One region of the Paenibacillus sp. FSL K6-1217 genome, then DNA from elsewhere that is predicted to be linked to it. Evidence: predicted binding sites of a transcription regulator. Region 1 holds the regulator's gene; each other region holds the start of a gene.
The links. The regulator Rex, encoded in region 1, represses fermentation and respiration genes when NADH is low (regulators of the CRP and FNR family bind a similar motif). The targets are predictions, from matches to a motif close to TTGTGAAATATTTCACAA.
Positions count from the first base shown of each region.

Region 2: nirB (nitrite reductase large subunit NirB) is a predicted target of Rex. The motif match lies at 4,963-4,980, and genes of this name have one in related genera.
Region 3: MHH28_RS22440 (cytochrome ubiquinol oxidase subunit I) is a predicted target of Rex. The motif match lies at 7,522-7,539, and genes of this name have one in related genera.

Region 1 is NZ_CP150271.1:2,361,717-2,371,426, forward strand. It holds gene MHH28_RS10545 (acetate/propionate family kinase) at 1-111, opposite strand, end outside; gene MHH28_RS10550 (3-hydroxyacyl-CoA dehydrogenase family protein) at 108-980, opposite strand; gene MHH28_RS10555 (AAA family ATPase) at 1,113-2,615, opposite strand; gene MHH28_RS10560 (hypothetical protein) at 2,608-3,150, opposite strand; gene MHH28_RS10565 (DUF5590 domain-containing protein) at 3,549-4,070, opposite strand; gene MHH28_RS10570 (amidohydrolase) at 4,100-5,401, opposite strand; gene MHH28_RS10575 (redox-sensing transcriptional repressor Rex) at 5,391-6,041, opposite strand; gene dinG (ATP-dependent DNA helicase DinG) at 6,221-9,082, opposite strand; gene MHH28_RS10585 (hypothetical protein) at 9,198-9,710, opposite strand, start outside.
Region 2 is NZ_CP150271.1:2,633,887-2,643,596, reverse strand. It holds gene MHH28_RS11970 (Gfo/Idh/MocA family protein) at 1-311, shown strand, start outside; gene MHH28_RS11965 (hypothetical protein) at 344-667, shown strand; gene MHH28_RS11960 (helix-turn-helix domain-containing protein) at 793-1,110, shown strand; gene MHH28_RS11955 (hypothetical protein) at 1,484-2,206, shown strand; gene MHH28_RS11950 (DUF6773 family protein) at 2,429-2,872, opposite strand; gene MHH28_RS11945 (helix-turn-helix transcriptional regulator) at 2,850-3,074, opposite strand; gene ric (iron-sulfur cluster repair di-iron protein) at 3,271-3,996, shown strand; gene MHH28_RS11935 (hypothetical protein) at 4,168-4,815, shown strand; gene nirB (nitrite reductase large subunit NirB) at 5,085-7,511, shown strand; gene nirD (nitrite reductase small subunit NirD) at 7,537-7,881, shown strand; gene MHH28_RS11920 (formate/nitrite transporter family protein) at 7,901-8,719, shown strand; gene MHH28_RS11915 (NAD(P)-dependent oxidoreductase) at 9,314-9,710, shown strand, end outside.
Region 3 is NZ_CP150271.1:5,086,163-5,095,872, reverse strand. It holds gene walK (cell wall metabolism sensor histidine kinase WalK) at 1-1,832, shown strand, start outside; gene MHH28_RS22475 (YycH family regulatory protein) at 1,829-3,121, shown strand; gene yycI (two-component system regulatory protein YycI) at 3,169-3,909, shown strand; gene MHH28_RS22465 (MBL fold metallo-hydrolase) at 3,926-4,732, shown strand; gene MHH28_RS22460 (hypothetical protein) at 4,701-4,907, opposite strand; gene MHH28_RS22455 (S1C family serine protease) at 5,265-6,512, shown strand; gene MHH28_RS22450 (cold-shock protein) at 6,909-7,109, shown strand; gene MHH28_RS22445 (cold-shock protein) at 7,200-7,430, shown strand; gene MHH28_RS22440 (cytochrome ubiquinol oxidase subunit I) at 7,653-9,041, shown strand; gene cydB (cytochrome d ubiquinol oxidase subunit II) at 9,045-9,710, shown strand, end outside.

The DNA of each region.
Region 1 (9,710 bases):
ATCCATACCGATACGTTCTACCAGCCCTTTGGCGAGTACAGATTCATCTGTCATATTGTACAGCTGGTATTTCAATGAGGAACTGCCGGAGTTAATTACTAAGATATTCATATACGGTCACCATCCTTGTCATACTTGAAGAAGCCTTCGCCCGATTTCGCACCCAGTTGTCCTGCACGTACCATCTTCTTGAGGATTGTCGAAGGACGGTACTTGAGCTCGCCGTATTCACGGAACATATTCTCAAGTGCGGCAAGCACGGAATCCAGACCGAAGCGGTCTGCCATTTCAAGCGGCCCGTTCTGGAACTGGTAGCCGATGCGCATAGCGTCATCAATATCTTCAGGAGAGGCAACCCCTTCCTGCAGCACATGCATAGCCTCGTTAATGAACAGGCAAATGAGGCGCGAAGATACAAATCCGGGGGATTCGTAGATCATAACGCCTTTTTTCTCTACAATCTCATCGACAAAGGCTTTGGTATCTTCAAATGTGCTGTCCGAGGTTTTCAGACCGCGCACAATTTCAACCAGGTCCACCTTCCCTACAGGGTGTATGAAGTGCATGCCGATCACGCGTTCCGGATACATTGTAGAGCTTGCAAGCTCCGTCAAGCTAAGGGTTGACGTATTGCTGGCAAGAATAATGTGGCTCGGGCACACCTGATCCAGCTGATTGAATACCTTTTGCTTGGCTTCCAGATCTTCAACGATGGTCTCAATGACCATATCGCAAGAGCTGAGTTCAGCGAAATGTGTAACCTTTTGGATACGGGCCAGGATCAGCTTTTTCTCCGCCTGGGTAATCGCCCATTTCTCCAGCTGTTTGTCGAGACTGGTCTCGATCATTTCGTAGGAGTAGTTCAGCCGTTCTGCAGTTTTCTCCACCAGCATGACATCCAGGCCTTTGGCTGCCAGCATTTCGGCAATCCCTTGTCCCATTGTGCCTCCGCCGATGACACCGATCTTCTTAAAATTCATGTAAAAGTCTCCATCCTTTCAGGTATCTATACTTCTGTATTGTACCTTCTCTGTCGAAAAAAATAAGTAGCCCGACATATAATGATATCTTAGCATGTCTGAAAAGTAAAAAAAAATAACCGGCATAAAGAATTATGCCGGTAAAAGGACACTGTCACGAAATTGACAACGAAATTGCTCTCCGGAGAGAACTTCTTCCTTCATTAAAATGTCAAGGGAGTAATCAAATATATTTCTCTGCTGCTCCAGCAGGTCCTTTGTACGGATCATCAGATCATCCAGTATTTTACTGTTTTCCTTCATTAGCTCTTCAGTGGTAACCATTTGCAGATTCGCAATGCCGAGCGAGGTAAGCCCTGACTTCATCATGGTCTCAACAATATTCAGCGCCTGGTCGAAATCGCCGCGGGAACCGGTACTGCGTCCGCCGTAATACATCTCTTCCGCAGCAGCTCCGCCCAGGGCAATCATAATCTGATGCTCCAGATAGTCCTTCGTGTACAGATACTGCTCGGTCTGAGGATTATGCCGTACATAACCGAGTGCCTGTCCGCGCGGGGTGAGTGTGACCTGGCTTACGCTTCCGGGACGCAGCAGCTCAGCCATAATAGCATGTCCAAGCTCATGGATCGCTACCCGCTTCTTCTCTTCATGGTTGGTCTCACGGTCGGTCTTCTCGCCCATCATGACCTTGTCGATCGCCATCGACAGATGACGCTGCTCCACCAGGGTCAGATTCTCACGCATCATGTAGATTGCGGCTTCGTTCATCACGCTCTCCAGCTGCGCACCCGAGAAGCCGTAAGCTTCTTCGGCGATTTTATCCAGATTCACGGTGTCATGCAGCGGCTTGTTCTTGGCATGCAGATCGAGAATCGACTTGCGTCCCTTCTTGTCAGGCATATCGACCTGGATGTGGCGGTCAAAACGGCCCGGACGCAGCAGCGCAGAATCAAGCATCTCCTTGCGGTTCGTTGCGGCTACCAGCAGAATGCGCGGGGTATCATTGTTATAAATCCCGTCCATCTCGGTCAGCAGCTGATTGAGCGTCTGATCATACTCACGCTGTTGCCCGCCTTCGCGCTTCCCGCCGATAACGTCAATTTCATCAATGAAAATAATTGCGCTTTGCTTATTCTCCTTGAGCGCGCGCGTACGGGCATCCTTGAACAGATCGCGTACGCGTCCGGCGCCGACGCCGACGTACATCTCAACGAATTCACTACCCGAAGCAGCTACAAACACGGAGTTAGTATAATGCGCCGCAGCCTTGGCCATCAGCGTCTTCCCGGTTCCCGGAGGGCCTGTAAGCAGAATCCCCTTCAGCGGGCGAATCCCGAACTTGCTGATTTCTTCATGCCGGATCAGGAAATCCAGCGCTTCACGCAGCTCCTGCTTGGCATTGTCCTGTCCGCCGATCTCTTCAAAGGTCAGCTTGGAGGGGCCGTTCTTCTTGCGCTTCTTATCCGCACCTGCATTAACTGTCAGACCGCCGCGGGCGTGGGCAATGAACAGGAGCGCGGCAACCATGCCCAGTGCTATGATTACAGGAAAGATATTAATCCCCACAAAAGCCATAAAAATCAGCATGACCGGAACGAATCCGGCTACAACCTCTTTCCAGTACTTAGGCATGGTTCCACACTCCCATCTTGGCTGCTGCACGCGGCAGAATGATGAATTTGCTCTCTGTGCCGTTGCTCAGGCTTACATACACATTGTTGTCGTCAATCTCTGTGGCGGCTGTAACCCCGCTGTACTTGCTGTCCTGCTCCTTCAGTCCATCCAGCTTCGCTGGTATCAATGTATACTTCCGGCTCTCCATCGCTTCCGCTACAGAGAACATTGCTTTATCCCAGTATTCATCCAGCAGCTCGCTCGGCTTCTGCTCTACATCCAGCTTGAGGGTCCGGCCATCGATGGCGGCGCTGCCTTCCTTCGATACATACTGCACCAGCTCACGTAATTTCGTGCCCGGCTGCAAATCCAGTTTCAAAGTGACTTCATTGCGTTTAATAGTAATATGGGAATCCTTCACTCCCTCGTAGGATGATACCAGCTTCTGTAGCGGCTCCTGCACCACGAATTGACGGTAGGAATACCAGCCACCAAACAATAATGCAGCAGACAGCAGAGACGTTAGCAGTACAGGCATAAGACGCAGTTTCAAGAAACGTCCTCCTCTCAATAATGACCGAGCATAACTCTATAATAAAGACCAGCCAGCGTGTCTAGCGCCTATCCGAGACTGACATGCTCTTAAGCATGTCTTAATACAAGTAGTAGTATATCACAGGTGTATATACGATTTTACATAAAGTTGTGAATATATTTAAAATTTTTGATACTAATTTCTGGATGTTTCATGAGCTTATCTTTTTTTATCGGCCAATCGTTGGTGCAAAGTTAGCTCCTTGATCGAGCGTACATACAGATTGGCGCTAGCCAATAAGGAACACACTGAGTGTAGCAATTGGTATATCAATATCTCCAGCCCTTATATATAAAAAAACGGAAGAACAGATATTTCTGTTCTCCCGCAAATTATTCTGCCGCTGAGCGCTTAGCTTAACGGTTCGGCAGACTGTACCCTTCACCGATGGCGCTGCCGTCTGTGAAGCGGTAGAAGTTGTAATAGTAACGCCCGTCTTTTTTGTAAAATAACTGCCAGGCATATTCTCCGTTGTATACACCGGGCAGCAGCCGTTCAATCGTAATGTCCGGCAGCTGGGCGGCAATGATCCCGCGCATCTTCTCTTCCGAGGTTCCTTTACTCAGCTCTTCGGCATACAGGCCGTTGTCGCCTCCGGCAGGCTTGCCCTCCACGGTGAAACGGACCCACACCATCATCTCGGTCCCTGCCTCATTCTTGCCGGTCAGCACCCAGTAGATCTCATTCTCATCCCAGACGGATTTCTGGGCCTTGGTGACCTCTGTTAATCCGGTACGCGCCCGGGCCAGCTCCTTGGCTTCATTCCGCTCGTTCCACTGGTCCTTCATAATGTAGGCATAGAACTGGCTAAGTCCGAACAGAAGGAGCAGCACCAGGATAATTCCCAGCCATATCCATTTTCTCCTCTTCTTCTTCACCGCGTTGCTTCCTTTCCCGTTCTCCTAAATTACCGCTTCAGCAGGCTCTCGAACGTCTCCTGTGCTTTGCGGCGGATGGCTTCTTCATCAAGGGTCAGGCATTGTCCATGCTTCACAACCTGCCTACCGTTAACCCATACATGCTCCACATCCTTGGCACTTGCCGAATATACGGCGTGGGAGAGCAGATCGGTGTGCGGCAGCAGATGCGGCTGGTCAATATCCAGTGCGATGAAGTCGGCCTTCATCCCTGCTGCAAGCCGGCCTACCCCGCTCAGGAAAATAGACTGCGCCCCGTACTCCGTCGCCATCAGAAGCGCCTCAGGAGCCGGTACCGCTGTAGGATCGCCGCTTACGCCCTTGTGGATCAAAGCCGCCAGCCTCATCTCTTCAAACATATCCAGATTGTTGTTGCTTGCCGCGCTGTCTGTACCGAGGGACACTTTCACCCCGGCTCTCAGCAGCTCAGGAACCCGCGCAACCCCGCTGGCCAGCTTCAGGTTGCTGCCGGGGTTATGTGACACGCCAACGTTATGGCGGGCCAGAATTCCGATCTCCTCATCGTTCAGATGCACCCCGTGGGCCACGAGGGACGGACGGGTAAACATTCCGAGCTTCTCCAGATGCGCAACGGGACGCAGGCCGTAGTCGGCCACGTTCTGCTCCACTTCATGGCGCGTCTCGGACATATGGGTGTGCATCGGCAGGTCCAGATCATGGGCAGCCTGCACAAACTTCATGAAAAACTCTGGAGGACAGGTGTAGGGAGCATGAGGAGAGAGCATGGTCGTGATTCTGCCGTCAGCCTTGCCATGCCAGTTACGGGCAAAAGCAATCGCTTCCGCAAGTTTGGACTGCTGGATCTCTTCCGGGCACAGCCCGATCACGCCGCGCATCAGCACAGCACGAATGCCGGACTGCTCGGTCACTTCCGCTACCCGGTCCATATGATCATACATATCGAGGAAGGTAGTTGTGCCGCCCTTGAGCATCTCCAGCACGGACAAGGAGGTTCCCCAATATACATCATCACCAGTGAATTTCTCTTCCATCGGCCACATCTTCTCCTGCAGCCAGGACTGAAGCACCATATCGTCCCCGTATCCGCGCAGCAGTGACATCGCCGTATGCCCATGGGTATTGACCAGACCCGGCATGAACAGCAGACGGCTGCCGTCTACGACCAGAGCGCCTTCTTCCACTGCCGGCTCAGCTTCGCCTATGTAAGTAATCAGATCATTCTCGAGGGTCATATACCCGCTCAGAACCGGCTTGTCGCTGCCCGGAACCAGAAAGTATCCGTTCTTGATTATCGTGGTCTTACTGCTCATCTTCAGCCTCTTCCTTTCCATCATGCAAATAATAGGCCAGGCTCTGCAGATCTGTAGTGAAATCTGCGGCATGAATCCGGATATTGGCAGGCGTCTTGAGAATAACCGGTGCGAAGTTCAGAATCGCCTCGATGCCGGAGTCTACAAGAATATCGGCCACATTCTGGGCTTCGCTGTCCGGCACGGTGATAATCCCGATCCGGATGCCCTGAGAGCGGATCGTAGCGCTTAGCTCCTCCATCGGCTGCACCACCAGCGAGTTGATCTGCTGGCCCACCTTCGGCGGGTAGGCATCGAAGACGGCCGTGATTTTCATCGTATCCTTCAGGTAAGCATTGTAGTTGGACAAAGCATGGCCGAGATTACCGGCTCCGACCAGGGCCACATTAATTTGCTGGTCAAGCTTCAGGATATGGCGGATCTTCTCGATCAGATAAGATACATCGTAGCCGATGCCCTTTCTGCCGAAATCACCGAAATAAGCGAGATCCTTGCGGATCTGGGCGGGGTTCAGATCCAGCTTCTGGCCCAGCTCCTGGGAAGAGACTGTGGAGATTTCACGTTTTTGGAGATCGTTCAGGAAACGCAGGTACACTGGGAGCCTGCGGACGACGGCCTCCGATATTTTATCCGATTTCATGTATTCTCCTCCTTAAAAGTTTTGATAGCATATCCTGCTGTGATGAACTTCGCACAACTCGCTTCGTAACCTTATCCGATTATAGCAACCGTGCCCCGCAGCCTGCCGGAATGGCAGGACAGCGGAAAACGGATCTTCAGGTGAACCTTGACTTATTAATAATAGCAATAGCGCCCCAATTAGGAAACCCCGCCGTCTTCCAGCCATTCGGCAATTCTCGGGACCATCTGCTCGGTGAGCATATGCTCCATCTTGGGACCGGGCAGCGAATACAGGAAGTACTTCCCGTAGTACGATTCAATCACCCTGGTATCAAAAACAATCACGATGCCCCGGTCCTGTGCCGTGCGGACGAGCCGCCCGAAGCCCTGCTTGAAGCGGATAACGGCCTGGGGCACGGACAGCTTCATGAACGGGTTCTTCTTCTGAGCCTGAAGCAGCTCCGACTTCGCCTCTGCCAGCGGATGATTCGGCGGCTGGAACGGGAGTCTGACAATGGCCAGGCAGGTCAATGCTTCTCCGGGAATATCGACCCCTTCCCAGAAGCTGCTGGTCCCGAGCAGGACGGAGGCCGGGCTGTCCTGGAAGCGGCGGATCAGCTTGCTCCGGCTGCCTCCCTCCACACCTTGACCCAGCACTGCGATATCCTGAGAAGCAAGCGCCTCCTTCAGCGGCTCATAGACCTGGCGCAGCATTTTGTAGGAGGTGAACAGCACCAGCATCCGCCCCCGTGTTGTTACAGCCGTCTCGGCAAGGGATTGCACCAGCGTATCTACAAACCGGGCATCCCCTATACTTCCCTTGACGCTCGGGAAATCACGGGGAATGACCAGCAGCGCCTGCTCACGGTACTTGAACGGCGACGGAAGCAGAGCAGTCATCAGACGCCCCTGCTCCGCAGCCTCACCTAGCCCCAGGTTATCAATCATGAACTGGAAGGATTTATCCACCGATAAGGTGGCCGAGGTCAGGATAATACTCTTCTTCTTGTCGAAGAACAGCTCCCTGAGCTGGGTGCTGACATCTACAGGAACGGCATACATCTGGAGCGATTTGCCCTTATAATTGCCGCTTCCCTCCAGCCAGTACACGATATTCTCATCATTCAGGCTCATGAAGAAGCGGATCTGCTCTCTAATGGATGCCAGATCCTTGAACAACCCGCCTATGTCGGTCACCAGACTGTCCGACGAGGATTGGCTGTCCGTATCACGCATCTCGCTGAGCATCCTGTCCCCCTTGCGGATGATATCGCTCAGACTGAGGTTCAGCGTATTCTCAAGAGCAGCCAGCTCCTCCCAGTCCTTCGGCTTCTTGCCCGGCTGCAGGCGGGCCACCAGCTGGCCGGCTTCACCGGCCCCGGCATCGCTGCGCTCAGGCAGCAGACTGAAGAGCCTGTCGCTGAGCGCATCCCAGGATTCCTTCACGGTCAGCAAATCGGGATAGATCCGGTCGATCACGCCGCTCCATTCGGAAGCCTGCTCACTGCCCGAAGACTGCAGACTCTGGCGGAGGGCAGGCAGCTGCCCGCTCCGGCTGTCCTTGTAGAGACGGGTGAGCGTATGAGCGAATGTGAAATATTTCATCTGCATGCCAAGATGCTTGCCGGCAATATCCTCCAGATGATGAGCCTCATCAATAACAAGATGATCGTACGCCGGAAGAAGCTGATGCCCGGCTTTGACATCGGCGAACAGCTTGGAGTGATTGGTAACCACCACATCGGAGATCCCCGCCTCATGCTTGGCCCGATGGTAATAGCATTTGCGGAACCAGGGACAGGCGCGTCCCAGGCAGGAGTCGGTATCACTGGCTACCGTCTCCCAGAAATCGCCGCCCCGCCCGCTTAAGTTAAGCTCCTCATCATCGCCGGTGGTCGTCTGGGTCAGCCAGACAAGCATCTGTGCAGCGGTAAGCGCTTCTTCTCTTGGACTGGTGAAGTCCTTCTTGTTCATGCGGTGCTCGAACTTGCGCAGACACAAATAGTGCCCTCTTCCCTTAAAGATGGAGGCTTTGAACGGGAACGGCACAACGCTGGTCAAGAGCGGAATGTCCCGTTCACGCAGCTGGTCCTGAAGGTTGATGGTATGTGTGCTGACCATCACCTTCTGGTCACTCTTCACACTGTGGTAGATAGCCGGAAGCAGGTACCCCAGCGATTTGCCGGTGCCTGTCCCCGCTTCAATCAGCAGATGCTTGTCTTGCTCCAGCGCTGTAATAACCTCATGGATCATCAGCTCCTGGGCCTCACGGCTCTCATATTGGGGAAGAGCGGCCTTCAGCCGCAGCGTCACCTCATCCATATACTCTTCAAAGGTAATATTCTCCAGCGGGTTGACGCTTCCTTCCTCCCGCGGCAAAGCCAGCTCCGCCCAGTCCCCCACCGCCAGCGCAAGCTGGCGGTAGAAGCTCAGCTCCCCTTCCGGCTGGAAGGTCTCCATCTCCCGCTCCCGCAGCAGACCGTCGAAATACCAGGCCAAATCACTGTCTTCGTCCGCGAACAGCTCATTCAGCCGCTGAACGGTCAGCAGCGGCAGACTGCGCAGCTCTTCCAGACATTTGAGCAGCACAATAGCCGTGGCAAGCGCATCGCTGTCCGCCTGATGGGGACGGTCATGCGTAATGCCGAAGTGGTTGCTTACCGCGCCCAGCTGATAGGTGCTCAGCGAGGGGAAGCATATTTTGAGAAAATCGATTGTATCCAGAATCCGCCCCTGAAACGGCAAGTAACCGCAGCGGTCCAGCGCATTCTGCAAAAAATGAAAGTCAAACGCCACATTGTGTCCAACGAGGACCACATCATCCAGCAGCGGCACCAGCTCCATCATCATCTCATCAAGCTCCGGCGCATCCTGTACATCGCTGTCTGTAATTCCGGTCAGGCCCGTTATAAAAGGAGGAATGGGCGCTCCGGGCTTGACGTAGGAACCATACACCCGGGAAATCGTCCCGTCTTCTTCTATAATGGCAAGGCCAACCTGGATGATCTCTCCTACAGATTGGGTTCCCGTAGTTTCAAAATCAAGCACGGCAAATTTCATTATAAGTTCTATTCCCTTTCACTTGAGACTCTTTATCAGCATAACAGAAGTTACGAAAAAAGGCGATGCACACCCCGGGAAGTGGGGCGCATCGCCTGAAGAAACCGAGGATAAATTATAAAAGCGAAACCAGCTGCCGGCCGAACTCAAGCTTCCCGCCCCGCTTACGGCATACCTCCAGATTAACGTTAGGCTCCGGGAGCTCCGGATCATGCAGCAGCGACAGGCTGAACAGCTCGCTGGCTTCAACGAAGCGTTCCTGGGAAGCCCGGATACACCCCATCGCATTATAGATCATTGCCTTCAGCTTCACCTCACGGATCAGGCCCAGCATGTGCTCCAGATGGCCCCAGGCAATGTCGCCTTCCCCCTCCTGGAGGTAAGCCATTGCCAGATACAGGCGGGCAGCGAGGCTGTCCGGATACTTAGCCGTAACTTCCCGGAACTGTTCAATGCATTTGCGGTACATCAGCAGCTTGTAATAGCCCTGTCCCCTGACAAAAGCATCCATCGCAAGCTCAGGCGCTTCCTCTTCAGGCAGTTCCTCCGGCTGGGCCTGGAAATCAGCCTGTTCCCGGAATTCGCTCAGCTTCTCGGCAAAAACCAGCCACTCATCCATTACATTATC
Region 2 (9,710 bases), 270 kb from region 1:
TGGGCTGGGACAACGGGACAACCGGCCATTACAGTATGGTCCGGGATGCCGGAGCCGATCTGGAGAAGCTGGAGCTGCACGGGCACGGCAGATCGGTGGAGGTGACCGACATGGAACGGGTTATATTATATGAACAAGGCTCCTTGCCGCGCACACAGAACTTCGGCAGCTGGGATACGGTGCTGGAGCGCAGAGGCTTCAGCGGTGCGGTCAGCCATTATCTCAGCAATATAGCGACACCGGAGCAATGCGGCATTTCCGCTTCGGCTGTATTGCCGAGCCATGAATTAGCAGCAAAGCTAAGCCGCTAAGCGGTCAGACTGACATCAGAGAGGAGAACAACATGGAGGATTACGACAAGAGTGTGGAAGAGCGGATCATCGAGAGTTATAAGCGGGACGAGGAGATGATGATTCTGGTGTTTGCCCAGTGGTGTGTGAATAACCGGCTGGACCCGCATGCCCTGTATCTGCAGGCTTATCCGCAGCAGGAGGGGAATCAGGCGCTGGCCAGAGCGCTGGCCTTAACGGTATCCGAGGAGGAGTCCGGGTTCATCTCCGATGATACGGTGCTGGGAGTCCTCTCCCTATACAGCAACGATGATCTTGCTTATGTGGTTACAGAGGCCATCCAGCTAAGGGACAAGGCCCGTGACACCAAGGAATGAGCGCCGGAATACAATAGTTGTGGTTCATGAACTTTTTTTTGGCAAACGATGTTCATTCCAGAATAAATGTGGTAAAATTATATATACTAACTAATTGTAAGCTTCATAAGTGAGAGGTGATAACCATGGAAGAACATCAACTGACGATGTGCCCGCGATTTGAGACGGCTTTTTCGTTTCTGGGCAAGCGCTGGAACGGACTCATTATTCAGACCTTGATGAGCGGCCCCAAGCGGTTCAAGGATATTTCCGGACTGATTCCGTCAATGAGCGATAAGATGCTGTCCGAGCGCATGAAGGATCTGGAATGCGAGGGCATTCTGGTACGTCATGTGTACCCGGAGACACCGGTGCGCATTGAGTATGAATTGACTGTGAAAGGCCGTGCACTTGAGCCGGTCATGCAGCAAATCCAGACCTGGGCCGAGAGCTGGGTGGAATAGCAGTAACGTATATTATTTCTGATGACAGCCTCTTGCCGGGTAACCCGGTAAGGGGCTTTTCATATAAATATAAGAAATTATATGCTGCATACGGTAACTTATCCTTCTTTTTCTCGCTGAAACGGTACCGTCCTTGAGAGGACCACAAAGCCGTTTTTAATTTTTTATACAATTTTTGGCCAAATAAACCTTGCACTCAGGGCATACCTGTGTAATATAATAGAACATACTAAATATTACGGATGTGTGGAAGCGTTAACAAAAGTAGGAAAAGCCCAGGGGTATGCGGCAGGTGTATGCTAACGAGACGAGTTTTGGACGATGCTGATTGAAGGATGCAGAAGGCTCACCAAACTTTTAGGAGGCGAGGACCATGACCATCACCTTGTTTTCCCGGGAAATAACCTATGGAAAAAAGGATGTCGCCGAACTGGAGACTGCTTCGATTAAAGTGCAGCTGATCTATGACAAGGTGCTGTTCATGCTTCATAGCCATCTCCCGGATTCGCTGTGGGATGCGTGGATCGGTGTGCCCTATGAGATTATTTCTTCTCTATATAAAGGGGACAATGACAGCGGCAGCGTATTTCAGAAATGGATTCAGGGCCCGTCCGGCTGGAAATGCATCGGCTGTGAACGGCATTGCCTGGAGCCTGTAACGGCTCAGGAAGGGAGTGGCACCCATGTACAGCGCCGTTTTACTTTTCATAATGGAATTAGCCAGAGCATGGTACTTCAAGCTGTGATCTGGTCCATGTATGAGAACACCCGGCTGCTCCAGCCTTACCTGGGGGGGGAGGCTTTTCTGAGTGAGGAGGATATGGAGCTAATCTCTGTATATTTCGTGCCAACCTATCTGACACCCGTACCGCTGAGGGAATTGAATAAACCAGCCAAAGAATACAAGGACAAGAACATCAGAGTGTACCAGGAATGGATCTCTGCCCCCGATCTGGTGCTGCAGTGGAATGGCGGCCTGACCGAAGGCAGATGGATGACAGGGGTATATGTGGATCATTCACGGTTCGCCGGTCTCGGCCCCTATCTGAAGGATGCACAGGGCAAGCGGACGTATATGCAGGCGACTGTTCAATAAAAGAGTTGAACTAGAAGCCAGTCGTCGCTGCGGTGAACATTTGGACTTCCGGCCGCTGTTGTGTTTGGATTTCCTGCTATGTACCGCTCCTCGCGGTAGAAATCCAAACACAAAGGCGGACGCTATCGCTCCTACAGTTCCAAATTTCCCCTCTGCTTCTTTTGCTTTTTTGTTTAAATTCTTTATATCTACTTCTAGTGACTCACAGCAGCACAAGCCGCTCTACTCCGCCCGGTTATTCCTCCGCCGGATCAAGAACACAGTGCTTAAGATGATCAGTGCTGCGCTAACAGAAATAATCAGAATCACCTTCCCGTTTACGTTGCCGTCAGCTGCTGTCTGAGCGGATGGATTCATGAAGGTAACAATAACAACACAGGCCGCCACCAGCATCGCCAGAGCTGCGCCCGCAATGCTTCTCCCGTTCACTCTGCTCTGCCCTCCGCCAGGTCCCACATATGCACCGCTCCAGATCAGCCGTACCAGATAGGAGCCCACGCCAAGCATGAAAATCGTGTAATTGCTCAGCGGATACTCAAGCCACCTGATCCCGTAATTTTGCAGTCCCATGTCTGCCAGCAGTAAGAATGCCATCAAAAGAAATGCCTGATTCCCCGCCTTGTGCCGCTTCTGTAATTGTCTCTCATCCAGGTTCGTTTTGCCCATCCTTCGTTCCCTCCCAAAATAGTTGATCCAGCGTCTTCCCAAGCGTTACACAAATGTCAATGCACAATCTTAAGGTGGGGTTGTAATCACCATTCTCAATCGCGATAATCGTCTGTCTGGTGACCCCCACAGCATCAGCCAGCTGCTTCTGCGACATGTCTTTTTCTGCTCTGGAGGCTTTGAGCCTCAGATTTTTCCCCATTCCCTCACCTCAGGCATAGTGTAATATATACATAACAAAATGTCTAGTATATTTAACATATAAGTATTAAAATCTCTCGTTCATTAAAATTTGTTATATTCAGTGCGTACAATCACAAGTTTGGTCTAAAGCCAGTGATAAGGTGTAGAAGTGAAAAGAAGCACAAACCTATACCTTAACCTGAGGAGGGGCCAACATGGCGTCCAATCAATTAAACGATACAACAATTCATCCCGGGTTCACCCCGGAAGCAATGGTAAGGGATATTGTCCTGCAGTTCCCTAAAGCAGCAGATTACTTCAAGGCTCAGCGGATCGATTTCTGCTGCGGAGGTGCAAAGCCGCTGGCTGAAGCCGCTGCCGAGAAAGGTCTTGACCCCGAAGCAATGGTTCAGGATCTGAACAAGCTGCAGGAGGAGCATCCGGTTCTGGAGGAGGGTACAGCCTGGAACGAAGCTTCTTCCGAGGAACTGGTGGATTATATCGTGAATAAGCATCACCGCTACCTGCGCGAAGAGCTTCCGTTAATCAGCCAAAATGTTACTAAGGTGTTCCGCGTTCATGGTGAGGATTCACTGCACCTGGGAGAGATGCACCGTCTGTTCAATACGCTGCGTGAAGAGCTGCTCCAGCATACGGCGCAGGAAGAAGAGAGCGAATTCCCTAAGATGCTGGCCTACACTCAGAACCCGAGCGAAGAAGGACAGGCTGAGTTGCGCGGACTGCTGAAGAGTCTGGAAGCAGAGCATGACGGGGCCGGAGAGATCCTGCGTGAACTGCGCAGAGTCACTAATGACTACACACCGCCCGCACATGCCTGCACGACCTATCGCCTGACCTATGCCCGTCTTGAAGAACTGGAAGGCATGACCTTTGAGCATGTGCATCTGGAGAACAACATTCTCTTCCTGCGTTATCAATAGGACCAGCTGCAAGGTACAAGTCCCTTCGGGGGCTTTTTACTTTTTCTGCCGGCAAAAATGATTTGAGAACCCTCCCTCTATGCGTTATCCTTAAAGAGTCCGGGAAAATACATATAAAGGCGGTGCCGTGGAATGTCTGGGAAATGGATGCGCTTAATGTTGTGCCTTCTCTTGCTGGCCGCGGCAAGCGGCTGCAGCTGGGGATCAGGGAATGCCGGAAGCAGTAACGGGGGGCAAGGGATCGCCTTTTCGGTCAAGATAGGGGACAGCGAAATGGCCGGAAGCTCGGCCAGACTGCTTAATGAAGCCTATATGCCTGGGAATTCACTTATAGAGCTGTTCAAGAAGAGCGGCGTTGTGAATTTTTCAGAGGATGGATATAAGATTCTTGAGGTGAATAAGGTCTCCCTCGGTCAGGATATGGGCTGGGAGATTCAAGTGAACGGCAAGAAGGTCCAAGATTTGAGTACGACCGTGGAACCGGGTGCAGCTATTACGATGTCGGCAGGGCCTGCCGACAACGGAAAGATGTTTCAACCTGTCATCATCACAGTGAACGGGGGGAGCGAGCAGCCAGGGCTGACCCATTCGCATGTGCTTCCTTTTATGCAGGATATGTCTGTCAAGGGACTGCTGAAAAACAGCGGCATGGTCAAGCTTGCCGAAGATAACCGGACGGTGCTCACTGTGATGGAATATTCCCCGCTCAGCAGCGAGGAATGGAGACTGAAGGTCAACGATAAAGGTCTGCTCGGTAATGGAGTGGATATGAAGCTCAGTCCGCAGGACAAGCTGGAGATCTCCCTGGTACTGAAATAAGTGAATGAAGTGAAATAAGTGAAATGTGGTCCCAATGAACGGATATCTGTGCGAAACTGCATAGTTATCCGTTTTTTTGAAATATAAGAATTTCTAAGCTACACGTTATAGATTGTCCTCAGTAAGGGCGGGAAGTTGTTTCTAATTGTGTGAAAAAATTCACATAAGGTGTGACTGCGGTCACACTTGCCATGGAATTGGGGGCAGTATAATTTTCCTATCAGGTAAGTTGATTGAAGAAATTAGAGTTTCTGAAGGAGGGTCTACCAGTGGCAGCGGAAAGAGAAAAGTTAGTGCTGATTGGGAATGGCATGGCGGGAGTAGGCACTATTGAGCAGATTCTGAAGCTGGGCGGCGCTTATGATATTACTGTCTTCGGCAGTGAGCCGCATCCCAACTATAACCGGATTATGTTGTCCTATGTACTTGAAGGCAGCAAAACAATTGAAGACATCATTCTCAATGATCTCGGGTGGTATGAAGATAATCATATTACACTGCATACCGGCACGACAGTTATCCGGATCGATGAACAAAATAAACTAATATTGACCGATAACGGACTGGCGGTTCCTTACGATAAAGCTATTATTGCAACAGGCTCGAACTCTTTCATTCTACCCGTACCCGGCAGCACTAAGGATGGGGTAGTCGGCTTCCGCGATATCGCGGACTGTGATGCGATGCTGGAAGCGGCGAAGCAGTACCGTACGGCGGCTGTTATCGGCGGAGGACTGCTGGGTCTGGAAGCAGCGAAGGGCCTGGTCAATCTGGGTATGGATGTCACCGTTGTTCATCTGCTGGAGGATCTGATGGAGCGTCAGCTGGACCGTACCGCTTCTTCAATGCTGCAGGCAGAGCTTACACGTCAAGGTGTGAAATTCGCTATGGGCAAGCAGACGGTTGAACTCACCGGCGAAGAACGGGTTACCGGCCTGCGCTTCAGTGACGGCAGTGAGCTGCCGGCAGAGTTTGTAGTAATGGCAGTGGGCATTAAGCCTAATGTCCAGCTTGCCAAGGACAGCGGAATTACCGTTAACCGCGGGATTGTAGTTGACGATTATCTGCAGACTTCTATGGCTGATGTGTATTCGGTCGGTGAATGTACAGAGCACCGGGGAACCTGCTACGGACTGGTCGCACCGCTATTCGAGCAGGGCATGGTTCTTGCCAAGCATCTGTCAGGTGTACAGACTCCGGGCTATGAAGGCTCCGTTGTGGCAACCAAACTCAAAATTTCCGGTGTAGATGTATTCTCGGCAGGTGAATTCACCGAAACGCCGGAGCATACCGTTATTTCCGCCAAGGATGAATGGAAGAGAACGTACAAGAAGATTTTGCTTAAGAATAATGTGATTGTCGGTGCCGTGCTGTTCGGTGATGTCACGGAATCTGCCAGCCTGCAGAAGCTTGTGAAAAACGGCACAGAGATGACGAACGAAATCTACGACGAGGTAATGGGCACGAGCTGTTGCGGCGGAGGCGGAGCCAAGAAAGGCATGTCCGTCGAAGCAATGGCCGATGAAGAAATCGTCTGCGGCTGCAACGGTGTAACCAAAAAAGCGATTGTGGATGCTGTTACGGAGAACGGCTTCACTACGGTGGATGAGATTAAAGCCTGCACGGGTGCCACCCGCTCCTGCGGCGGCTGTAAGCCAGTGGTGGAGCAGATTCTGCAATTCGTTCTCGGAGACAGCTTCCAGCAGAGCGCCAAGCAGGGAATCTGCAGCTGTACTTCGCTTAGCCGGGATGAGATCGTAGCCGAAATTACGGCCAAAGGTCTCCGGACCACCAAGGAAGTCATGCATGTTCTGGACTGGAAGCAGGCAGAAGGCTGTTCGAAATGCCGCCCTGCAGTGAACTATTACTTAGGCATGATCTATCCGGACACCCATGAGGACGAGAAGGAATCCCGGTTCGTCAATGAACGGATGAGCGCCAATATTCAGAAGGACGGAACTTATACAGTTATACCGCGGATGTATGGCGGGGTGACCACTCCCGAGGATTTGAAACGGATTGCCGATGTGTCCCTGAAATATGATGTGAAGGTTGTGAAGGTAACGGGCGGACAGCGCCTGGACCTGATCGGTGTCAAAAAAGAAGATGTGCCTAAGGTGTGGGAGGAGCTGGATATGCCGTCCGGCTATGGTTATGCAAAGTCGCTGCGTACGGTAAAAACTTGCGTTGGTTCGCAGTTCTGCCGCTTCGGTACACAGGATTCCATGGGCATGGGCGCTATGCTTGAACGCAAGTATGAGCGGCTGGATATGCCGGCCAAGTTCAAAATGGCGGTTAACGGCTGTCCGCGTAATTGTGCAGAGTCCTGCACGAAGGATATCGGGATTGTGGGCAATGACGGAGGCTGGGAAGTATTTATCGGCGGCAACGGCGGGATTAAGCCGCGGATCGCAGATGCCTTCTGCAAGGTGAAGACCGACGAGGAACTGGTTGAGGTCTGCTCCGCTGTTATCCAGTATTACCGTGAAACCGGCAATTACCTGGAGAGAACCTCCGAATGGGTAGAGCGTATGGGTCTTGAGCATATCCAGACTGTGGTCATGGGCAGTGACGACAACCGTAAGGAGCTGGCGGCACGTATTGATTTTGCCCTGGCCCAGGTGAGTGATCCTTGGCGGAAAATGCTGGATGACAAAAACACCCGCACCGCACTGTTCGAACAGACACAGGTATAGTCTAAAGGGAGAGGGAGAGAGGATAATGGAACGGAGTAATCGGGAATATGCTGTTGGAGCAGTGGAAGACTTCATGCTGCAGATCGGCCGTGTAGTTCATGCAGGAGAGGTGGAATTAGCAATATTCCGCACATCGGACGGAGAAGTGTATGCGGTCCGTAACCACAGTCCCCACCCGAAGGGCGGTCCGCTCGCGGAGGGAATCGTATCAGGCTATTATTTATATGATCCGCTGCATGACTGGAAGATCGACCTTCGCACGGGAGAGGTTCAGGCCCCGGACCGGGGGCAGGCAGATGTCTATCCGGCTGTCGTAGAGGGCGGAGTTGTTAAGGTCACTCTGCCTGCGGCAGTAGCAAGCCTAAATTAAAGGAAGAGCAGGTGCGGATATGTTTACGCAGAGCGTAGAGAATATCGTTGAGACAGCCGTAGGGAAACGCGACAAAATGAATGAGAGCCTGCCCAAGTATTTCTTGGCGGCACTCCTGGCAGGAGCTTATGTAGGTATTGGTATTATTCTGATCTTCTCGCTGGGGGCGCCTCTGGCGGCGATCAAGTCACCGTTCCAGCCGCTGATTATGGGCGCATCCTTCGGGATTGCCCTGACCCTGGTGGTCTTCGCAGGCTCAGAGCTGTTCACGGGTAATAATATGTTCTTCACGGTAAGCACACTTGCCGGGAGAACTACAGTCTGGGACACCGTGAAGAACTGGGTCCTGGTATTCCTCGGCAATGTGGCCGGTGCTGTGGTGCTGGCGCTGCTGATTCAGGGTTCGGGTCTCTTCAAGGCAGCGCCTGCCGAGCATCTGATCTTCGCGGCCGCCGCCAAAAAGATGAGTCTGCCGTTCTCCGAGCTGTTCTTCCGCGGCATTCTCTGTAACTGGCTGGTCTGCCTGGCGCTGTGGATGTCCTCCCGCGCCAAGAGTGAAGCGGCGAAGCTGGTCCTGATCTGGTGGTGTCTGTTCGCCTTCATCGCGAGCGGCTATGAACACAGTGTAGCGAACATGACGCTCCTCAGCGTAGCCGTGCTGCTGCCGAATCATCCAGAGACTGTTAGCATCGCCGGCTGGTTCCACAACATGATTCCTGTTACGCTTGGCAACATCATCGGCGGCGGTGTCTTCGTCGGCATGGCCTACTGGCTGATCTCACCTGTGCGAACTTCGCGTAAGCTATCTGCTCCACCTCAGACGAAGAAGGCAAGCTGAATAGGAATAGCCCCGCAGCGGTTAGATGGCTGCGGGGCTTTTTTGCATGGAGTAAATGTATGCGGAAAACCGAATACATTAGGCCGGTGCTGACGTGCGGGGGCTCAGATGTATGTGAAAAACCGAATACATGGGGCAGGTGAGGGGGACGGTGGTAAGATGTATGCGGAAAATCGGATACATTCTTTATTTGTTAAGGTAATTTGTTCGGTGGCTATAGAGAAGATGCTTTGTGGGAGGCTCCACTATGCCAACGGGCTGTATATTAAAGCAGCAAGCTTATCTTTTACTATTCGCTGTATAGAATTTAATGGTATATTTATACGTATTTAGCCAAACAGTTCATAGAAGGGGCAGTTCATGTTTCCAGCGCTTAATCCATGCAGCCAACACTGGAGATGCGACAGCCTTTGAAGATTCCTTTGTCGAGCGGGAACATCTGATGAAAAGTCTGGACAGTCACCGAACTGTGGGTGAACATTTTTGGAATGCATATCATTTCATCTTCTGATCTGGGAATTGACGCTGCATTTACCGGAATCGCATCAATTGCAGAAAGGAATTAATGTCACAACCCAGGAGGTTACTTTTCAAATGTATATATTGATTCTTGGTGCCACCGGCCGGGTGGGGAGTCACATCGTTACTCATGCTCTTCAGGATGGACATCATGTGACCGTGTTGGTCCGCACGCCGGAGAAGGTTCAGCCGCTCCATGCCAACCTGACGATCATTCAAGGTAATGCGCTTAGTCAAGATGATGTCTCCCGGGCAGTACAGGGAAATGATGTAGTGATTAGTGCATTGAACATTGACGGGACAACCACTCTTTCAGAGAGTATGCCTTTTATCATCGGAGCCATGTATGAGGAAGGAATCGAGCGCATTATAACCGTAGGAACTGCGGGCATTCTCCAAAGTGAGCTTTCCCCGGAACTCCTGCGTTACCAATCCAGCGAATCTAAACGCAGGTCCACCCGTGCCGCAGAAG
Region 3 (9,710 bases), 2.7 Mb from region 1:
TGAAAGCACTGTCCTTTTTCCGGACGATTCAGGCCAGGCTTATCGTGATCTACGTGCTGCTGATTCTGATTGCGATGCAGCTGATCGGCGTATACTTCGTCAGCTCGATGAAGAATTCGCTGACCGATAACTTCACCAAGGACCTGAAGGCCCGGGCCGAGATGCTCTCGATTCTCACCGCCGACAAGTTCGGCAGTGAGACGGGCACAGCCGATGAGGAATCGGCTGTGGAGAGCCTGCGCGGCATGGTGAACAATCTGTATATCAATGGTGCAGAGATTCAGGTGCTGGATGCGAGCGGCAAGATTATCACCACCTCGATCCCTTCCCAGAATGACTATGTCGGCCAGCGGAACACGCAGACCGTGGTCAGCCGCGCCTTGCAGGGCATCAGCGATAATGAGGAATATATCATCGCTGATGATAATGTGCGCAAGAAGGTAGTGGCGAAGCCGGTCATCTCCGGCGATAAGGTGGTAGGTGCCATCTATATCGCCGCCGATATGAAAGACTTATATGCCACTATGAGCCGGATTAATAGTGTATTCCTCTCAGGACTGCTGCTGGCGCTGGCGCTCACGGCCGTGCTGGGGGTCATTCTGGCGCATACGATCACGCATCCGATCAAGGAGATGACCAAGCATGCTACGGCTGTGGCGGAAGGACGCTTCAACCGGAAGGTTCCCGTGTTCGGCAATGATGAGATTGGCCAGCTGAGCCAGGCCTTCAACTATATGACAGACCGGCTGCGCGAGGCGCTGCTGCAGAACGAAGAGGAGAAGGAGAAGCTGTCCTCCATTCTTGCCAATATGAGTGACGGTGTCGTAGCAACAGACGAGAGCGGCGCGGTGATTCTGATGAATACACGCGCCGCCTTGATGCTGGGTGCGGAAGGGCCCCTTCCTGCCGGGGCCTCGCTCGGCGGACTGCTGGGGCTGGAGCCCGAGCAGTCCGTCTCGGTGACCCAGGGCATTGCCCAGTCGGCTATGCTTCATCTGTCTCCCATGGGCGGAGAGGACCCCAATATTGTGCGGGTGACCTTCACCCCGATCCAGCGCCGTGAAGGCGGACGGATCGCCGGGACGATAGCGGTGCTGCAGGATGTTACGGAGCAGGAGAATCTGGAGGAGTCCCGCCGGGAGTTCGTGGCGAATGTGTCGCATGAGCTGCGGACGCCGCTTACGACCATCAAGAGCTATGCGGAGGCGCTGGATGACGGTGCACTGGAGGATCCGCAGCTTGCCGTGCGGTTCGTCGGGGTCATCCGCAATGAGACGGAGCGCATGATCCGGCTGGTTACGGATCTGCTGCATCTGTCGCGGCTGGATTCCAAGGAATCCAGCCTGCGGATTCAGCAGACGGATATCTCCGAGATGCTGGAGGATGTGGCGGACCGCTTCTCCTTCCAGATCCGCCAGAAGCGGATTCATATCAGCACGAGGGTGCGCAAGGATGTCGCCACTGCGTGGCTGGACCGCGACCAGATTGACCAGGTGCTGGGTAATCTGGTCTCCAATGCCCTCAAGTATACGCCGGAAGGCGGGAGTATTCAGCTGGAGGCGCATAAGAACGAGGACGGCATGCTGGCCGTGTCTGTCCGCGACTCCGGGATTGGGATTCCGAAGAAGGATATTGAACGCATCTTCGAACGCTTCTACCGGGTCGATAAGGCGCGCTCGCGGAATATGGGCGGAACAGGTCTGGGCCTGTCCATTGCCCGGGAAATTGTCAAAGCCCACGGCGGCTCTATTTCCCTGCAATCGGAGCTGAATGAGGGCTCGCTGGTAACGTTCACGCTGCCTTTGATGAAGCAAAGGGGGAGTGAGGCGTGAAGGAGAGAATCAAGTCATGGATGCTGGTCCTGCTTATACTCGGAAGTCTCGTGGAGAGCTATTATCTGATCTACAGGCTGCCCGGCAGCGACTCGGCAGTGTTGTCGAAGACCTTATATGTGAAGACGGATAATATGGGGCCGAAGGAAAAGGTGGAGAACCTGCTCTACCCCGATAAAATGATTATTCATATGGGCGGAGACAAGCATACGCTGTTCTACCCCAGCTCCACTTTCTATAACCTGATTATGAACCGCCTGAAGGGCCGCAGCTTCGAGAGCTTCCAGCGGAGGTCCGTACAGGATTTCGACTGGGACAAGATCCGCAGTGAGAATCCGGGCATTGAGCTGTCGTTCGGGGCAGGCATTCCGGTAACGCTGCTGCAGCGGGTTATGCAGATCTCGTCGGATTCGCTGTTCGAGGGGGAGAGCATTGACCGGATCTGGATCTACAATATCAAAAATGACTCCAAAGCCCATGTCATCTTCTTCAGCACACGCGGGGATATTGTGTACGAGGCGGCTAAGGCTGATCTTACGGTCCAGGATGTGCAGCAGCATGTGGACTTCGGTAAGAATCTGACTCTGTATACAGCCGTGAACGGTGAGTATTATGTCCCTGAGGCAGATGTTCCGCTGGTTAAAGTTGTGATGCCTGCGGGTATGTATACCATTGAGCAGATGCAGAGCAATCTGTTCTTCGATGCAGGCAATACAAGATATATTCCTGAGAAGGACGGCTCCAAAATCTATACTGACAGCAAACGCAGCCTGCAGGTGGACCAGGAGCAGAACTGGATGAGTTATAGTGATCCTGCAGCACTTCCAGACGGGGACAGCACACCGGCGAAGGATGCGCTGGTGGCGGTGGAGTTTGTCAATAACCATGGCGGCTGGAACGGAACCTACAGGCTGGCTGCTACGGAGGAGAGCCGGCAGGACCGCAAGGTTTCTTTTCAACAATATTATGGCGCTTATCCGTCCGGCTCCTATCCGATTATGAGCAATCCTCAGCTTCAGTATGGCGTAATCCATCTGGAGCTCCAGCAGGGAACGGTCTCTTCCTATGAGCGCTCCCTGATGTACACGAATGAGGAGAAATCTGAAAAGACCATTGTTGAGCTGCCCGGCGGCGAACTGCTGAAGCAGCGGCTGGCGCAGATCGGCAGCTCCTTGCGGATCATTGAGCTTACGCCTGCCTATATGCCTGCGCTGGCCGGGGAGAAGCTGCAGCTTCATCCGGTCTGGCGGGTTACACTCAGTGACGGCAGTGAGCTTACATTGGATTAGGGCAGAAATGAGCAAGCGGACAGGATACCGATTCGAGGAGGGACGTTATGGACTGGGGAAGGGCCAAGAGTGTATTGATATATGCCTTTCTGGTGCTGAATCTGCTGCTGTGCTATCAGCTATGGATCGATGTGCGCGATCAGGTCAGTGCGGGACTTGACTTCACTTCCCTGTCCGCAGAGACTCAGGCGGTGATGGAGGAGAAGAATATCCGGCTGCTGTGCCCGATTCCGGCCGGCACTCCACAGCTGCCCGATATTACCTACCGTTATTCGGCTGAAGAGCAGAATGAACAGCCTGTGAAGCTTAAGGAGCCGGTCGACAGCAAGCTGATGTACTCCTCGTTCTCGGAGCTTAGCAATCTGCTGAAGAGCCAGATTCCCGACATTGCCAATTACCGGTTCGATTCACAGGAGAGTGAGGTCGGCAAGTTCGTCCTGCATCCGCTGGTGGATAACAAGTGGTCTCTGTTCAGAGTGCGGCTGGAGCTGATTAACAGTGACCAGAAGATTGTGGCCTACCGCTGGCCGAAGATTGAGATCGGGGCAAGCCGGAGCGAGGATCTGCAGAAGGTTCTCCCGGCATCGCAGGCGCTTAGCAGTCTGATCGAGAAGTATTTTCCTGCGGGTGCTGCAGTGAAGGAGATTGAGCTGGGCTATTACGGCGAGTTGTTCAACTCCGAGAGCCAGGTAGCTTCGCCGATGTGGCGGTTCATGCTGGAGGACGGCAGCGCCTATTATATGGATGCGATCAGTGCGGATATTATCAGTCCGAAGACAACAGAGTAGAAGGAGCAGGAGAGATATGGGGATTTCATTTACAGTACTGTCCAGCGGTTCTACCGGGAATGTGACAGTGGTGCGTAACGGCGAGACCACACTTATGATCGACGCGGGCTTGAGCGCGAAGCGGATTGACGAGCTGCTGGCGATGCGCGAGCTGACCGGAGCGGAGCTGGACGGGATTCTTGTGACCCACGAGCATTCGGATCATATTAAGGGGCTGGGTGCGATGGCCCGCAAGTATAATCTTCCGATCTATGCGAATTCGAACACCTGGGGAGCCATAGAGAAGGGGATCGGCAAGATTGAGGAGCATAACCGGGTCATTATGGAGACCGGGCAGCACCGGGATTTCGGCAGTATGCGGGTGGAATCCTTCGCCATCTCCCACGATGCTGCGGAGCCGGTAGCTTACAATTTCTATGACGGCAAGGAGAAGCTGTGTGTAGCGACAGACCTCGGGTATGTCAGCGACAAGGTAAGAACGGCCATATCGGATGCCGATGTGCTTGTGCTGGAGTCGAACCATGATATCGAAATGCTGAGGATGGGGCGTTATCCCTGGAATACGAAGCGGCGGATTCTCGGCGATCTGGGGCATCTGTCCAATGAGGCGGCAGGCGCAGCGCTCAGCGAAATTCTGAGCGGGCGGACCAAGCGCGCCTATCTGGCCCATCTTAGCAGAGACCATAATATGATGGATCTGGCGAAGATGTCCGTGCGCGGGGCGATGGAGGACCGGGGCTGCTTTTACAAAGACAGTGAATTCAGGCTCTGCGACACCTACTATGACCGGCCTACGCCATGGGATAAGGTGAGCCAGTCATAAGGCGGTCGACTTCGGTAATCTTGTGCTCCAGCTCCTGGCGGGAGAACAGCCCTTTATCAATCAGCAGCTCAATCATGGCATGCTGAACTAGAATCAGCTGATAATGTTCATCCTTAAGGTCCCCCAGCTTGCCAATAAACTGCACCAGATCCTTACTTGTTGAGAAAGATTCCATAGTCCGGTCCTCCTTGTGAATTGGATTGCAGTGAGGCTGTGAATAATTTACATTTATTTAACGCAGAAAACATGTGGGCAGCGCGGCTGCCTGTGATACAATCATATAGAGCGGTACTAATCCTATTGTAGTCTTTTAAGTTGCAAAATATTCCGGATACAAGCTGATAAACTTTTTAGTAGCTTATTAGAATAATAGACATCCCTTGCGCTTAGAACCCACTGGAATGTGGTGAATAAATCAAGTGAAACCTTTTAGTACTTCATGAAGTCTAAGAGATATAGCGGTTAAGCTCGGGCGTGGTTGCTTGGCGTTCAGGTCTTGAATGCGGTGGCAATAGAGGGGAGAGAGTGTAACGTGGGATTATTCGATGATGATTTCTATTCAACCAAGGTGTCACGGCGCAGAAGCGGCAATTCCAAATCATCCGGCGGATATGCTGACGGCAAGTGGGCTGTCCGCAAATCGAAGCGGTCTCTGGCAACCTGGCAGATCGCGCTGATCAGTTCGGTATGCAGTGCTGTAGTGGCTGTACTGCTGTTCAGTCTGGTAACAGGACAGTTCACCACGGAGAGGGCCCAGGCTCCGGTGGCTATGGATAAGGTGGCTGCGAGCAGCGCAGATCCGTTCGACCGGATTATTCAGGCTGCTGCACATGTCCGCCCTGCGGTAGTGAGCATCATTAATCATAAGGAAGACAACAAGGAACTTAATATTCTCGATGAATCCGCGTTAGGCTCGGGAGTTATCTATAAGAAGGATGATAAGAAGGCGTTCATCATCACCAATAATCATGTCATTGAGGGCGCCGGCAAGCTTGAGGTTGTTACAGTAGACGGCCAGACACACAAGGCAGAGCTGGTAGGCGCGGATAAGGTAAGCGATATTGCCGTGCTCTCCATTGACGGCAAGGGAATTGACCGGATTGCCGAGATCGGGGATTCCTCCAAGCTGCGGCTGGGCGAGACCGTCATTGCCATCGGCAATCCGCTGGGGCTGGGCGATACGCTGACTTCCGGCATTGTCAGCTATACAGAGCGGACGATACCGGTGTCACTGAACCAGGATGGCGTGTACGATTGGGAACAGGAAGTGATCCAGACGGACGCTGCCATTAACGAAGGCAACAGCGGCGGCGCGCTGGTGGATCTGGATGGCAAGGTGATCGGTATTAATACGATGAAGATCTCCGATACGGGCGTGGAGGGATTAGGCTTTGCAATTCCAGCCAATCATGTAGTGGACACTGCCAATGAGCTTACCTCCAAAGGCCGGATCGCCCGTTCATATCTGGGCGTATATTCAGTGGATCTGAACAACCCTTATGTGCCGCTGGCCGATGACCAGCGCAAGGAGCTTAATCTTCCGTCCGCAGTAACCGACGGGGTAGTGGTTCTCGATGCGGTGGGACCGGCGAAGGATGCAGGCCTGCAGCTTAACGATGTGATAACGAAGTTCAACGACAAGCCGATTATCTCCACGCTGTCGCTGCGCAAATATCTGTACGATCATACCAAGATCGGCGATAAGCTGAAGATCACCTTCTACCGCAATGGTGAAGTGAACCAGACCACGGTCCAGCTTCTGGAGAAGCCTGAGGAATAAAATTGGAAATGGCCGTATATAATAAAGAGGCAGTCACGATTACGGGAACAGTTCAAGGCGTCCTCTTCCCTAAAAAAGAAGAGGGCAGGGCTGTTTCAAGGTTAAATAAATGGGGTAAATGGCAGTATTGGGTATAAATATTACTATTTAACCCTGCTGGTAGCCCTTACATTGGGAAGAAGTCCTTATAAGGGAAGAAACGGAGAAATTAGGGTAGAACAGCTTGCCTTTGTTAATCAGGTGTGGTAACATGAAATTACTCTCATACAATTGATACCTTATTCTCGCATTGAAAAGGGCTGTCAACCAAAGCTACAACCTTTCTCAATGTGTGAATTTTTTCTTTGTCTGAAGATAAAAAGAACATATTAATTTAAATTTGTGGAGGTAACACACATGCAAACAGGTACAGTTAAATGGTTCAACGCAGAAAAAGGATTCGGTTTCATCGAAGTTGAAGGCGGAAGCGACGTATTCGTTCACTTCAGCGCAATCACTGGCGACGGCTTCAAAACTTTGGACGAAGGCCAACGCGTTGAATTCAACGTTGTTCAAGGCAACCGCGGACCACAAGCCGAAAACGTTGTAAAACTGTAATTAATAGAAGATACCGTCCCCGCTTGTGAAAGTTGGGACGGTCTTTTTTTATCGTTACTTGCTTGCAACATAAAGGAAGGAGGAACGGCAATGAACTACCGGAAAAAGCCTTTGGAGGAAGTACCAGAAGAAAATACCGCAATATGGGCTTGTACCAATGAGGACTGCAATGGATGGATGAGGGATAATTTCGCATTTGAACATGCGCCTTCCTGCCGTCTCTGTCATTCCCCAATGGTTCGTAGCATGAAGATGCTGCCGCAATTGCTTAATTCAAATGGCGATCTCAAATCGCTTAAGAAAGGTATTTCCATTACCTAGACCAATGCCTTTATGAGCCAAGACAACTATAGATGCAGGATACATTCAAGACGGTGAAACCGTCTTATTTTTTTTGCTTTTGAACGTAAATTTGTGATATTTGTCACAAATTTATTGTTTTTTATGCCTAAATGGGGCGTGGAGTGTGATTATTATCACACTTTGGGTGAGGGAAATTTGACAAAATAGACATAACGAATGGGGAGAAGGAAGGGGAGAAATATGGATACAGTACTGCTGTCGCGCATACAATTTGCGTCGACGACAATTTTTCATTATTTCTTTGTGCCAGTATCGATCGGACTTGCGCTCATAATTGCCATTATGGAGACCATGTACGTAAGAAAGGGCAATGAAGAGTACAAAAGAATGGCGCAATTCTGGGGGAAGCTGTTCCTCATTAACTTCGCAGTAGGCGTGGTGACAGGGATCCTGCAGGAATTCCAGTTCGGAATGAACTGGTCGGACTATTCACGCTTTGTCGGTGATGTGTTCGGGGCTCCGCTTGCTATTGAAGCTTTGCTTGCGTTCTTCCTGGAGTCCACGTTCATCGGAATCTGGATCTTCGGCTGGGATAAGGTATCCAAGCGGATTCATCTAGTATCCATCTGGCTGGTAGCCCTCGGGACGATGCTGTCCGCATTCTGGATTCTGCTGGCTAACTCGTTCATGCAGCATCCGGTAGGCTTCGCCTTGAATAACGGGCGTGCTGAAATGAATGATATCTTCGCGCTGATTACGAACGGCCAGCTGCTGGTGGAATTTCCGCATACAGTACTTGCCGCATATGCTACAGGCGCATTCCTCGTAACAGGGATCAGTGCTTACAAGTTGCTTAAGAAGCAGGACGTTGCCTTTTTCCGGAAATCGTTCGAGATTGCAGCAATTGTAGGGGTTATCTCTTCCTTCGGCGTAGCGGTTGCGGGACATGCACAGGCCCAATATCTTGTAGAGACACAGCCGATGAAGATGGCCGCCTCCGAAGCGCTGTGGGGCAAGAGCGGCGATCCGGCACCTTGGACGGTGTTTGCCAATATCGATGTTAACAACCAGACCAACAGCAATGAAGTTCAGGTTCCGTATCTGCTGAGCTTCCTGTCCTACAGTAAATTCTCCGGTGAAGTCAAGGGGATGCTGGAGCTGCAGCAGGAGTATGAAGTGGCTTATGGGCCAGGAGATTATATCCCGCCGGTCAAAACAACCTTCTGGAGCTTCCGGATTATGGTCGCTGCCGGAACGCTGATGATGCTGTTTGGGGTATATGCGATCTACCTCATGTGGCGCAAAAAGATGGACAGACCGAATAAATGGTTCATGCGGTTCATGTTCTGGGGACTGCTGCTTCCGCCGATTGCCAACACGGCCGGCTGGATTATGACAGAGATCGGGCGTCAGCCATGGACGGTATTCGGACTGATGACTACAGAAGACAGTGTGTCCCCTAATATTACGAGCGGACAGGTGCTGTTCTCGGTGATTTCTTTTACCGCGATTTATGCCATATTGGGTGCGGTACTGGTCGGCCTGTTCATCAAGGTGATCAAAAAAGGTCCTTATGCTATGGACAACGAACACGGTGAATCCCACGATCCGTATAACAAGGAGGGCTAACCCATGTCACTTAATGAATTATGGTTTCTGCTGATTGCAGTGCTGTTCGTCGGGTTCTTCTTCCTTGAAGGCTTCGACTTCGGCGTAGGGATGGAGACGCAGATTCTGGCCAAGAATGATACGGAGCGCCGGATACTGATTAACTCGATTGGGCCGTTCTGGGATGCGAATGAGGTATGGCTGATTACGGGTGCAGGTGCGATGTTCGCGGCCTTCCCACATTGGTATGCCACGCTGTTCAGTGGCTTCTATATTCCGTTTGTCTTTGCTCTGCTGGCGTTGATCGCCCGGGGTGTAGCCTTCGAATTCAGAGGCAAACGTGATTCCAAGGCTTGGCAAAAAACATGGGATGTCTGCATCTTCTTCGGCAGCTTCCTGCCGCCGTTCCTGCTCGCTGTGGTATTCGCCAGCTTCATCAAAGGCTTGCCGATCGACAAGGATATGCAGATGTATGCCGGATTCTTCGATATCGTTAATGCTTATACGGTGGTTGCCGGGATAACGGTTGTCCTGCTGTGTCTGGTACACGGGCTGATGTTCACTACGCTCCGTACGCTTGGAGATCTGCAGGAACGGGCGCGTAAGCTGGCCCAGAAGCTGCTGATCCCACTGGCTGCGCTGCTGGTGGCCTTCGTTGTAATGACGTATACTATGACGGATATCTTCGAT